3 regions of the Sulfitobacter sp. SK025 genome follow, and region 2 is predicted to be linked to each of the others. Evidence: riboswitches for the same ligand, from Rfam matches in the RefSeq annotation. Region 2 holds a riboswitch; each other region holds the start of a gene.
The links. Region 2 has a riboswitch for cobalamin ahead of C1J04_RS14745 (DUF1636 family protein). Riboswitches for the same ligand answer to the same signal wherever they lie in the genome.
Positions count from the first base shown of each region.

Region 1: it holds a riboswitch for cobalamin, as region 2 does, so the genes downstream of both, bluB (5,6-dimethylbenzimidazole synthase) here and C1J04_RS14745 (DUF1636 family protein) in region 2, are expected to answer to the same signal.
Region 3: it holds a riboswitch for cobalamin, as region 2 does, so the genes downstream of both, C1J04_RS07355 (ABC transporter substrate-binding protein) here and C1J04_RS14745 (DUF1636 family protein) in region 2, are expected to answer to the same signal.

Region 1 covers NZ_CP025808.1:1,019,956-1,023,228, reverse strand. The annotation lists gene C1J04_RS04910 (hypothetical protein) at 1-565, opposite strand, end outside; gene bluB (5,6-dimethylbenzimidazole synthase) at 803-1,483, opposite strand; cobalamin riboswitch at 1,534-1,711, opposite strand; gene C1J04_RS04900 (hypothetical protein) at 1,748-2,509, opposite strand; gene C1J04_RS04895 (BCCT family transporter) at 2,876-3,273, shown strand, end outside.
Region 2 covers NZ_CP025808.1:3,000,943-3,004,215, reverse strand. The annotation lists gene cobN (cobaltochelatase subunit CobN) at 1-606, opposite strand, end outside; gene cobW (cobalamin biosynthesis protein CobW) at 613-1,647, opposite strand; gene C1J04_RS14745 (DUF1636 family protein) at 1,644-2,024, opposite strand; cobalamin riboswitch at 2,119-2,336, opposite strand; gene C1J04_RS14740 (cobyric acid synthase) at 2,503-3,273, shown strand, end outside.
Region 3 covers NZ_CP025808.1:1,523,324-1,526,596, reverse strand. The annotation lists gene C1J04_RS07365 (SDR family oxidoreductase) at 29-976, shown strand; tRNA gene C1J04_RS07360 (tRNA-Glu) at 1,161-1,235, shown strand; cobalamin riboswitch at 1,358-1,556, shown strand; gene C1J04_RS07355 (ABC transporter substrate-binding protein) at 1,701-2,717, shown strand; gene C1J04_RS07350 (FecCD family ABC transporter permease) at 2,714-3,273, shown strand, end outside.

The sequences.
Region 1 (3,273 bases), 1.1 Mb from region 2:
CCTGATTGGGGCGCAAAAGCTGGTTCGACAGGTAATCTGTCGGATCATTCTTGGCCTCATCCGGGATTGCAGCACCCGCCGCATCGGCCAGCCCGGAGGCAGCACCTCCCACGGCAGAGCCCGCAGCTTCGACGACCGTACCAGCCGCTTTGCCTGCACCCGCAGCAACATTGCCCGCAGTATTGGCTGCAAAGCTCAGCGCGCTGGATAGCATCACGGCGGTGATCACAGACCCGAGGCCCCAAACAACCAGACCGTTGATCCCGTCACGTGCGGTCACTTCGTCATCCGTAGCGCTTTCGACGCGGCGGCGCATGCGGCCCGCGATATAACCACCGGCCAGATAGGAGGCGACCAGCGTGATCACCATCCATAGCGCGGTCAGCACCAGTTCAAGCGTCGATGAATTGTCGGTTCCGTCCAGCGTGATCGACGACAGGCCAAGTGCCGCGCCGAAGGTGGTCAGCAAAAGGCCGATCGCCACAGCGACAACGGTGCCCGCGAAAATTGCGGGCCAGTCGACATAGGATCCATCGGCAGTTTTTTCAGTGAGTGTCGTGTTCATGTAAATGCCTCCCCGGCGTTTGTTTACGCCAAGCCGACCAGCGACAGCACCGCCATAACCACGACCACAAGACCAACGAGATAAATGATACCGCCCATTTGGAAGAACTCCTCTATGCGTGCCGCACGCGGTATGCGTCGGCTTCACAAAGGCAACGTCAGGGAACCGGCATGGTTCCGCTGATGATACAAAATACCCGCACCGCGAGAGGTGACGTCGCGAACGACGAGGAACCGCCTAAGGATCGCCCTGCCACGTGCCGTCAAAGATCATCTCGTCCACGGGGAGCCGTTTGCTCCAGCCTTTCACCTCAAGTTCGGGCGTCTGGTAAAGCTCGTCCACGTGGCCCAGGCAGAGGTAGCCGACGATTTCTATCCGGTCGGGGATCTTAAGCAGATCACGCAGATCGGCATCGCGGAACACGCTGACCCAGCCCATCCCGATGCCCTCGGCGCGGGCGGCAAGCCAGAGGTTCTGGATCGCGCAGACGGTGCTATAAAGATCCATGCTTTGATTATGGGTGCGCCCCAGCACGACCTTACCGCCACGGCTGCGGTCACAGGTCACGCAGATATTGACCGGGGCTTTGCGGATGCCTTCGAGCTTCAGCGACCTGTAGGTTGTCTGGCGGTCGCCCTCGAACATCTGGGCGGCTTCTTCATTTGCGCGGTTGAAGGCTTGCCAGACCTGATCGCGTGCGGCCTGATCCCGGATGACGATGAAATTCCACGGCTGTGACAACCCGACGGACGGTGCGTGATGCGCGGCGGTCAGTATGCGGTGCAACACATCCTCGGCCACGGGATCGGGTAAAAACTGATCGCGTACATCGCGGCGGGTAAAGATCGCCTTGTACACGGCGTCGCGTTCAGCATCTGAAAAAGGCGCGGCGGGTGCCAGCGCAGAGGGTATCGGCATTGTTCAGTCCCCAACAATACGTTTATGCGCCAATCCCGCTGTCCATGCGGGGCAAGCTGTACTGTCTGGCCGGTCTTCTGACTTAGGGTCGTCTGGTCCGCGCGCCTTCCCGGAATATTCCAGTGGCCTATGCGCAAACCATCCCCATTACAGCGTTGGGCACGTGCCGGAGTTTCACCAGCTTCCCGATTCTTCCGCGAGGCGGACACCAGACCCGGCCATTGGGCCACGGCTGTCCGCCCGGAACAAGCCCTAACGCGGGGATCAGCCGCGTTTGGTTGCGAAAATCTTCTTCATTACGGCGTCGAACTCGTTCCACGAGATGACGGCCTTGTTGCCCGCATAGCCGTGATAGTAGGACTGCCCGTTAGAGGTCGGGAAACCGGCCCAGATACGTGCGAGGTTTTCCATAAAGCGGTGGCGGCTGATCTTGCCCTTCTTGAACGCGTTAAACCCCGCATCGACCAAAAGGATATCCGCCAGCCCGTCCTGCACCGCCGAGGTAAAGCGGTCATTCTTGCTCAGGCCCGCCTGTCGCACCAGACTGCGCAGCGTGGATGGAATGAATTGGTATCGACCGATGGCATGCGGTTGGCCCGGCGTGCGGTCGATCCAGCGGTAGATTTCGCCGATGGTCATTTGCGTCGGACGCTGTGGCGGCAGCCGTTTGGCCCCGTATTGCACGGCGTCATAGCCCTTTGGACCCGCCTCGGCCCAAGCGATGAGGCTTTTGAGGTCCGCGGCAGTGCTGACCCCGCTGAGCTCTTGGAAAGACCGGCTGCGGCTGCTCACGGTTTTGGACCGGACCTGCGCTTTGGGCTGGACCTTATGGCGCAGCTTGATCTGACCCTGCCCTGCGGATTGCATGACGTTGAACGAGATGTCGCTTTGCATGGCAGAGCGCGCACCGGACAGGCTGAACCCTTCGGCGCTGACAGTGGTAGCGGCCAGAAGTGCCGCGGTTGCGATAATTGGTAGTGTGCAAGTAACTTTCATATCATCCCCCATGATGAAAAAATTTGTCATGGGACCATGGTGACCGCAGACGACCGCGCTTTCATTTGCGCAAGCAGGTGGGTCGGGGCCATGGACGGATAGGGCGGCATATCTTTTGGGATAGGGCGCTATCCCGCGGTGCGGTTGCCCCCTCCGTTCAGACGGGCGTGGGCAGTGCGGCACGCGGAACCGCCTCGGTGTTTCACCCGAATCCAAAGAGGGGATTCGCGGTAAAGCACGGAAAAAACGCATAGCCCGCGACCCGCAAACGGGGCGTCAAGCCCGCATCCGGGGGCTAAGCCATGATATTCATTTACTTATTTCCCGCGCAGCGGTGGTCGTTTTGTCGGAGTTGCGCTATGATTAGTCGCAAATACATAAAATGGAGAGCATCTAATGACAGATGAAACGTCGCCGGGTATCCCGACACCCGACGGGGCCGCTGCCGTAATCGACACGGATTACGAGATCGGCCAAGACAACAAAGAAGGCAGCGTGGGGCCCTTCGGCTTCGACATTCACAACCCGGTCTTCGCGATCTCGGGTGTGTGTATTGTTGCCTTTGTATTCTATACACTCGCGCTGCCCGAACAGTCTGGCGCGCTGTTCACATGGCTGTTCTCGTCGGTGACAAAGGGCTTTGACTGGTTCTTTATCTCTGCCGGTAACATCTTTGTGCTGTTCTGCCTGTTCCTGATCGTCACGCCTTTGGGCCGTGTGCGTCTTGGCGGGGCCGAAGCAAGCCCCGACTATACCTACCTTGGATGGTTCTCGATGCTGTTCGCGGCGGGCAT
Region 2 (3,273 bases):
GAAGGTCACAATCGCGCGCGGCTTGTCGGAGGGTTCCGGCGCAGGGATCACGCCAGTGTGGGGGCGGTAGAACCCCGCCTCGGGCACGGTCTTGGCCCCTTTGGCCGGCCCCGCGTAAAGCCCTGCGGCCAGCGACAGCTGCGCAAGTGCCGCCTGCGCAGCCACCGCGCCGCCCGTATCGCACAGATGTTGCAAGCGTCTTAACGTCGAATGCGGCAGCGTCGAAAGCGCGTCGAGCCGCGGGTCCGGTTGGCCGTCCGCAGGCAGTACCGCCAGCGCGATCTGCTGTTTGCGCGCCATATCCTGCAAGGTCGCCAGCCCGTAAGGCCAATAGCTTTCGCCCCCGATCAGCCGCACCAATACCGCCTTGGCCCCTGTAAGGGTCTGTTCGGCATAGGTATCGACCGACAACGGATGTTTCAGCGCGACCAGATTGGCCAGCCGCAACGACGGCAAGCCCCCTTCCGCACGATGCCAGCCCGCCGCGAAAGCCCCCAGATCACTGTCCGAAAAGGACAGCACCACCAGATCCGCCGGCGTCTGCCCCAGATCTTGGGGCAGATCGCTTTGGTCCAGTCCGTGGCTTTCGCGAAAGACGACATGCATGGCGGCTTAGCCCTCCAGCACCGCGCGGATCGCGGCTTCGTTCACGTGATCATGTTCCGCGATCACAACCAGCTGGCTGCGGCGCGGCATGTCCCCCCAAGGGCGGTCGAACTGGCTGCGCACGCGCTCGCCCACGGCCTGCACAAGCAGACGCATCGGTTTGTCCTGAACGGCGATATAGCCTTTGACGCGCAGGATTTTCTGCTCGCGCGCCAAGCGCAACACGGCGGCCTCAAGCGTGGCGACATCGGCGACCTCGCCCATGTCGATCACCACGCTTTCAAAGTCGTCATGCTCGTGATCGTCATGCCCGTCGTGGTGGCTGGGGCGCGCGTCGATGTCATCTTCGGCGGCGGCTTCCAGACCCAGCACAACGCGGGGGTCGATCACGCCTTCGGTCATCGGAATGATCGGCAGCTTGCGCGGCGCATGCGCCTCGATCACCTTGCGCGCAGCCTCGACGCCGTCGGGGCCCGCCAGATCGGCCTTGGACAGCAGCACGATGTCGGCGCAGGCGATTTGGTCTTCAAACACCTCGGACAAAGGCGTTTCGTGGTCCAGACTGTCGTCGGCATCGCGCTGCGCGGCCACGGCCTCCAGATCGGGGGCGAACTGCCCGCTGACCACGGCTTCGGCATCGGCCAGGGTGATCACGCCGTCCACGGTGATGCGCGACCGGATCGCTGGCCAGTCAAACGCCTTGAGCAAGGGTTTCGGCAGCGCCAGCCCCGACGTCTCGATCAGGATGTGATCAGGCGTTTCAGGCAGGGCCATTAGCGCTTCGATGGTGGGGATAAAGTCATCGGCCACGGTGCAGCAGATACAGCCGTTCGCCAGCTCGACGATGTTCTCGGCGGGGCAATTGTCAATCGCGCAGGATTTCAGGATGTCGCCATCCACACCGGCGGTGCCGAATTCATTGACCAGCACGGCCAGACGCTTGGAGCCCGCGTTCTCCATCAGGTGACGGATAAAGGTGGTTTTGCCAGCGCCCAGAAAGCCGGTGATCACGGTAACGGGGATTTTGGTAAGGTTGGTCATTCGGTAGGCTCCTGTGGGGGAATGCGGGCGATGGATTGTTTGCGGAAGACCACGGGGCGTTCGCGCCAGGGCACCACGCCATCAGAGGTCTGGGCATAGGCAGAGACGCCCTTCACGATATCGGACAAATGCGCGTCAGTGTCGAGATCGCCATACACATAAGTCCAGCGCGACGGCCCACCCGACAGGACCATCGAACAGCCCCGCGAACAGGCCGACAGACATTCGGCTCCGCGCAGCTGCACACCGTCGGGCAGATGCCCCGACAGCGCGTCAAACAGCTGTTGCCCGGGGCGCGGCGCGTCCTCGGCGGTGATCTGACCTGCGCGACAGGTGGTGCAGATGGTGACGGTGACCGGTTGATCCGTGGTGGTCATATCTTGCCTCATACGTCGATGGGCCAAGGGGGATCGCCAGCAGCGAACGACATGCGAACAGCGTTCTAGGCCAGTCGCGAAACACCCCGTTCGCCCGTTACAAACTATGCTGGCAGGTCTCCCGGCTTGCGGATCTAAGGCAGCTTGCCTTGCGAACCTTCACCTTCCCAGCCTAGGGGCCAGTGGTTGAAAGCTCTCTCCGGTCACGGTCGCGGGGGCGGCTGCGCTTGGCGCTGACCCAAGGTTGGATCAATGCGTATCGCGTTCCCTCTTCGCCTGTCTGGGACAGGAACCAACATACGCCCTGCATTGGTCATTTGCCCGCCCCTGTCAAGCTGCGCCTGTCATAACGCAGGGGCCAAATCCGCTTTGCGCGGATTTTCCCGCGGGCGGCCAAAGCGCAGGGCTGCCCGCGGATGCTTGACGGGATCACCGCAGGCTGACACCAAGGGCTGCACAAAAAACACGAGGTCCCGCCATGCCCACCCGCGCCATCATGATCCAGGGCACCGGATCGAATGTGGGGAAATCGATGCTGGTGGCGGGCCTGTGCCGCGCGGCCACGCGTCGGGGGCTTTCCGTCGCGCCGTTCAAGCCGCAGAACATGTCGAACAACGCCGCCGTCACCGAGGACGGCGGAGAGATCGGCCGCGCCCAAGCTCTGCAAGCGATCGCCTGCGGGCGGCCCCTGTCGGTGCATATGAACCCCATCCTGCTGAAGCCCGAAACCGACAGCGGATCACAGGTGATCGTGCAGGGGCAGCGCCATAGCACCCTGCAAGCGCGTGACTTCAGCAAGGCCCGCGCAGGGCTGATGGCCCCCGTGCTTCAAAGCTTCGGAATCCTCGGGCAAAGCGCCGATCTGATCATCGTCGAAGGCGCCGGCAGCCCGGCAGAGGTGAACCTGCGCCAGAACGACCTTGCCAATATGGGCTTTGCCCGCGCCGCAGGTGTACCCGTTGTCTTGGCCGGAGACATCAACCGTGGCGGCGTCATCGCCCAGATCGTGGGCACCCAAGTGGTGATGGACCCAAAGGACGCGGCGATGATCACCGGTTTTCTGGTCAACAAGTTCCGCGGCGATGTCAGCCTTTTTGACGACGGCTACCGCGAGATTGAACGCCGCACCGGCTGGACGGGGTTCGGCACATTGCCTTGGTTTGCCAACGCACATCTGCTGCCCGCCGAAGACGCGGTGGACCTGTCGCGCGCGCCCTCCGACGGGGGGTTCCACATCGTCTGCCCCATG
Region 3 (3,273 bases), 1.5 Mb from region 2:
CGCGCTGACATCGAAAAGGAACATGACGATGAAGGACACGACTTTCGGACCCAAAGGCTGGACACCTGATCGCCTTGGATCGCTCAAGGGGAAAACATATCTCATCACCGGCACGACGGCCGGTGCGGGCTTTCAGGCCACGCGCATCCTGCTGTCCAAGGGGGCAAAAGTCGTCATGCTGAACCGCAACGCCGACAAGTCCCTCGCCGCGGTCAAAACGCTCAAGGACGCCTTCGGTCCCAACGCCGAGGTGAGCTTTGTGCGAATGGACCTGTCTGATCTGGCCAGCGTGCGCGCCGCGGCTGAAGAGGTGCAAAGCACCGTTCCCCGGATTGACGCGCTGATCTGCAACGCTGCCATCGCGCAGGTGCCAACACAGCAACTGACCGTTGACGGGTTCGAAAGCCAGCTTGGCACCAACCACTACGGACACTTCCTGCTGTGCGGGATGCTGTTTGATCGCATTCAGGAAAGCGCGGGCCGGATCGTCGTGGTGTCCAGCCTCGGGTACAACATGGGGATCAAGACGATCCAGTTCGACGACATGAACTGGGACAAGAACTATAGCGCCAACGCGGTCTACAGCCAAAGCAAGCTGGCGCAGATGATGTTTGCCTATGAGCTTCAGGACCGGCTGAAAGCGACCGACAGTCGCGTTGAGGTATACGTCTGCCACCCCGGCGCGTCGGCGACCTCGCTGATCAGCACAAGCGGCGGGCTTTTCACACGGGTCACCTGGTGGATGATGAGCAAGACGCCAATGGTGCAATCCGCCGAAAAAGGCGCGTATCCCGAGGTCATGTGCGCGACCGAAGACGGGTTGGCGCAGCGCGCGCTTTATGGCCCGACCGGATGGCTGCAAACCGGAGGGCCCGTTGGCAAAGGCACGCTGAACCCCCATGCCTACGACAAACCCGTGATGGAGAAACTCTGGACCGTCTCCGAAAAAGCGACGGGTTTTCACTGGGAAACCTAAGGGAAACGCGCGCCCGCATCCCGAGCGCGGCGCGCGTTTCACACGGCGATCCCCTCTCGCCATACGCCCCTTGGAATACGGCATTAAAATCTGTGATTTTTTTGCCGTATTTCCCCGCTTTCTCATGCGGCTTACACTTGCGCCCGCCGATGGCTTTGCCTAAAGAAGCGCTCACAAGTTAAGTGGCCCGTTCGTCTATCGGTTAGGACGTCAGGTTTTCAACCTGAAAAGAGGGGTTCGACTCCCCTACGGGCTGCCACTTGGTTTTCCATCCGTTTGTTATTTGCCTCTCGCCCGTTCTGCGGAACCGTGGCCTGCGTTATTTGCCTTTGTCACGCGATGACGACCGCAAAAACGCAACTTGACGGGTGGGCGGACAACTGTCATCGAAACCGGGTCGGTTTCCTTCGGGAAATAATAGGGAATTCGCCATCCGCGCTTTGCTGTGGATGAACCGGAACTGCCCCCGCAACTGTAGACGGTGAGCTACCTCCATCATGCCACTGGGCCTAAAGGTCCGGGAAGGCGGGGACAGCCGCGATCCGTCAGTCAGGAGACCTGCCGACACTGAACCTGAAACACCGGGCGGGGTTGCTCGGGAGAGGATGATGATGGGACCGGATCTTACCACAAGCGCAGACCAAAATGCGCCCGCGCGCCGTTTGGCTGGCCCCTTCTCTTTCTATTCAAAGACCCCGGCATCGGACCAACCGGAGCCCTTGATATGAAACCATTTTTTTCCAGCCTGACCCTGATTGCGAGCCTTGCAGGCAGCACCGCGCTTGGCGCAGAGACAGACTATCCGCTGACCATCGACAACTGCGGCCATACGCTCAGCTTTGACGCGGCACCCCAGACCACCGTCACCATCGGGCAATCCACGACAGAGATCCTGTATCTGCTGGGCCAGCAGGACCGGATCGCGGGAACCTCTGTCTGGTTCAGCCCCGTTTTGCCAGAGTTCAAAGAGACAAACGATGCGATTGAACGGCTGGCGGACAACGACCCCAGCTTTGAAAGCGTGTTGGGCAAACGCCCCGATCTGGTCACCGTGATGTATGAATGGCACGTCGGCCCCGAAGGTATGGTCGGCACCCGCGACAGCTTTCACGAGGTGGGCGTGCCGACCTATGTGATGCCCACCGATTGCGCGGCCAAGGATAACTCTGTCGGCGCGGACGGCACGCGATCCGAACTGTTCACGACCCAGCAGCTGTATACCAGCATCGAAGAGCTCGCCCTGATCTACAACGCGCAAGACGCCGGTGCCACGCTGCTGGCAGACCTGCAATCGCGCGAGGCAAAGGCGGTCGAGAAAGCCAAATCGCTGAACCTGCCCCAAGGCACCTCGGCGCTGTTCTGGTTCTCGTCGTCCGAGATGGCGGCGGACCCTTATGTCGCAGGTCAACAGGGTGTGCCCGCCTATATGATGGACAAGCTTGGCGTCGAAAACGTCGTGACCTCGGCCGAGGAATGGCCGCTGGTCGGCTGGGAGACTCTGGCGAAGTCCGACCCGACGTTCATCGTGCTTGCCAAAATGGACCGCCGCCGCTTCCCCGCGGATGACATCGAGAAAAAGCGCGCCTTCCTGATGAACGACCCCGTCGCCCGCGAGATGACCGCGGTGAAAGAGGGCCGCATCATCACGATGGACGCCCATGCGATGGACCCGACCGTGCGTGCGATCTATGCGCTGGAAACGATGGCTGACGCGCTGTCCGGTTTCGATCTGGCCGAATGACCGCAATCGACCGCTCTGTGACGCGCAGGCCGCAGTGGCACTGGTGGGTGATTATCCCGCCCGTGCTGTTGGCCGCACTGCTGTTTGGTGCGGCCATCGGCGAGGTCTCTATCCCGCCGCTGGTGGTGCTGAAGGTGCTGGCCAACAAGGCGCTGAACGCGGGCTATGCGGTCGACAAAATTGACGAAGGCATCGTGTGGAACTACCGCATGGCGCGGGCCGTGGTGGCGATGTGCTGTGGTGCCGGTCTGGCGCTGTCGGGCGTCGTGTTGCAGGCACTGCTGCGCAATGCGCTGGCGGATCCCTATCTGCTGGGCATCTCTGCGGGGGCGTCCACAGGCGCTGTTGCGGTAACCATCCTCGGGCTGGGGGGTGGTGCCATTTCGCTGTCTATCGGTGCGTTCAGCGGGGCGCTGGTGGCCTTTGCCTTTGTCGCCTTGCTGGCGCAGGCGGCGGGGGGCGGTGTGGGCCTGCGGGCCGCGGGCGTGATCGTGCTGGCCGGTATTGCGGGCAGCCAGATGTTCAACGCCCTGACCGCGCTGATGATCACGAAATC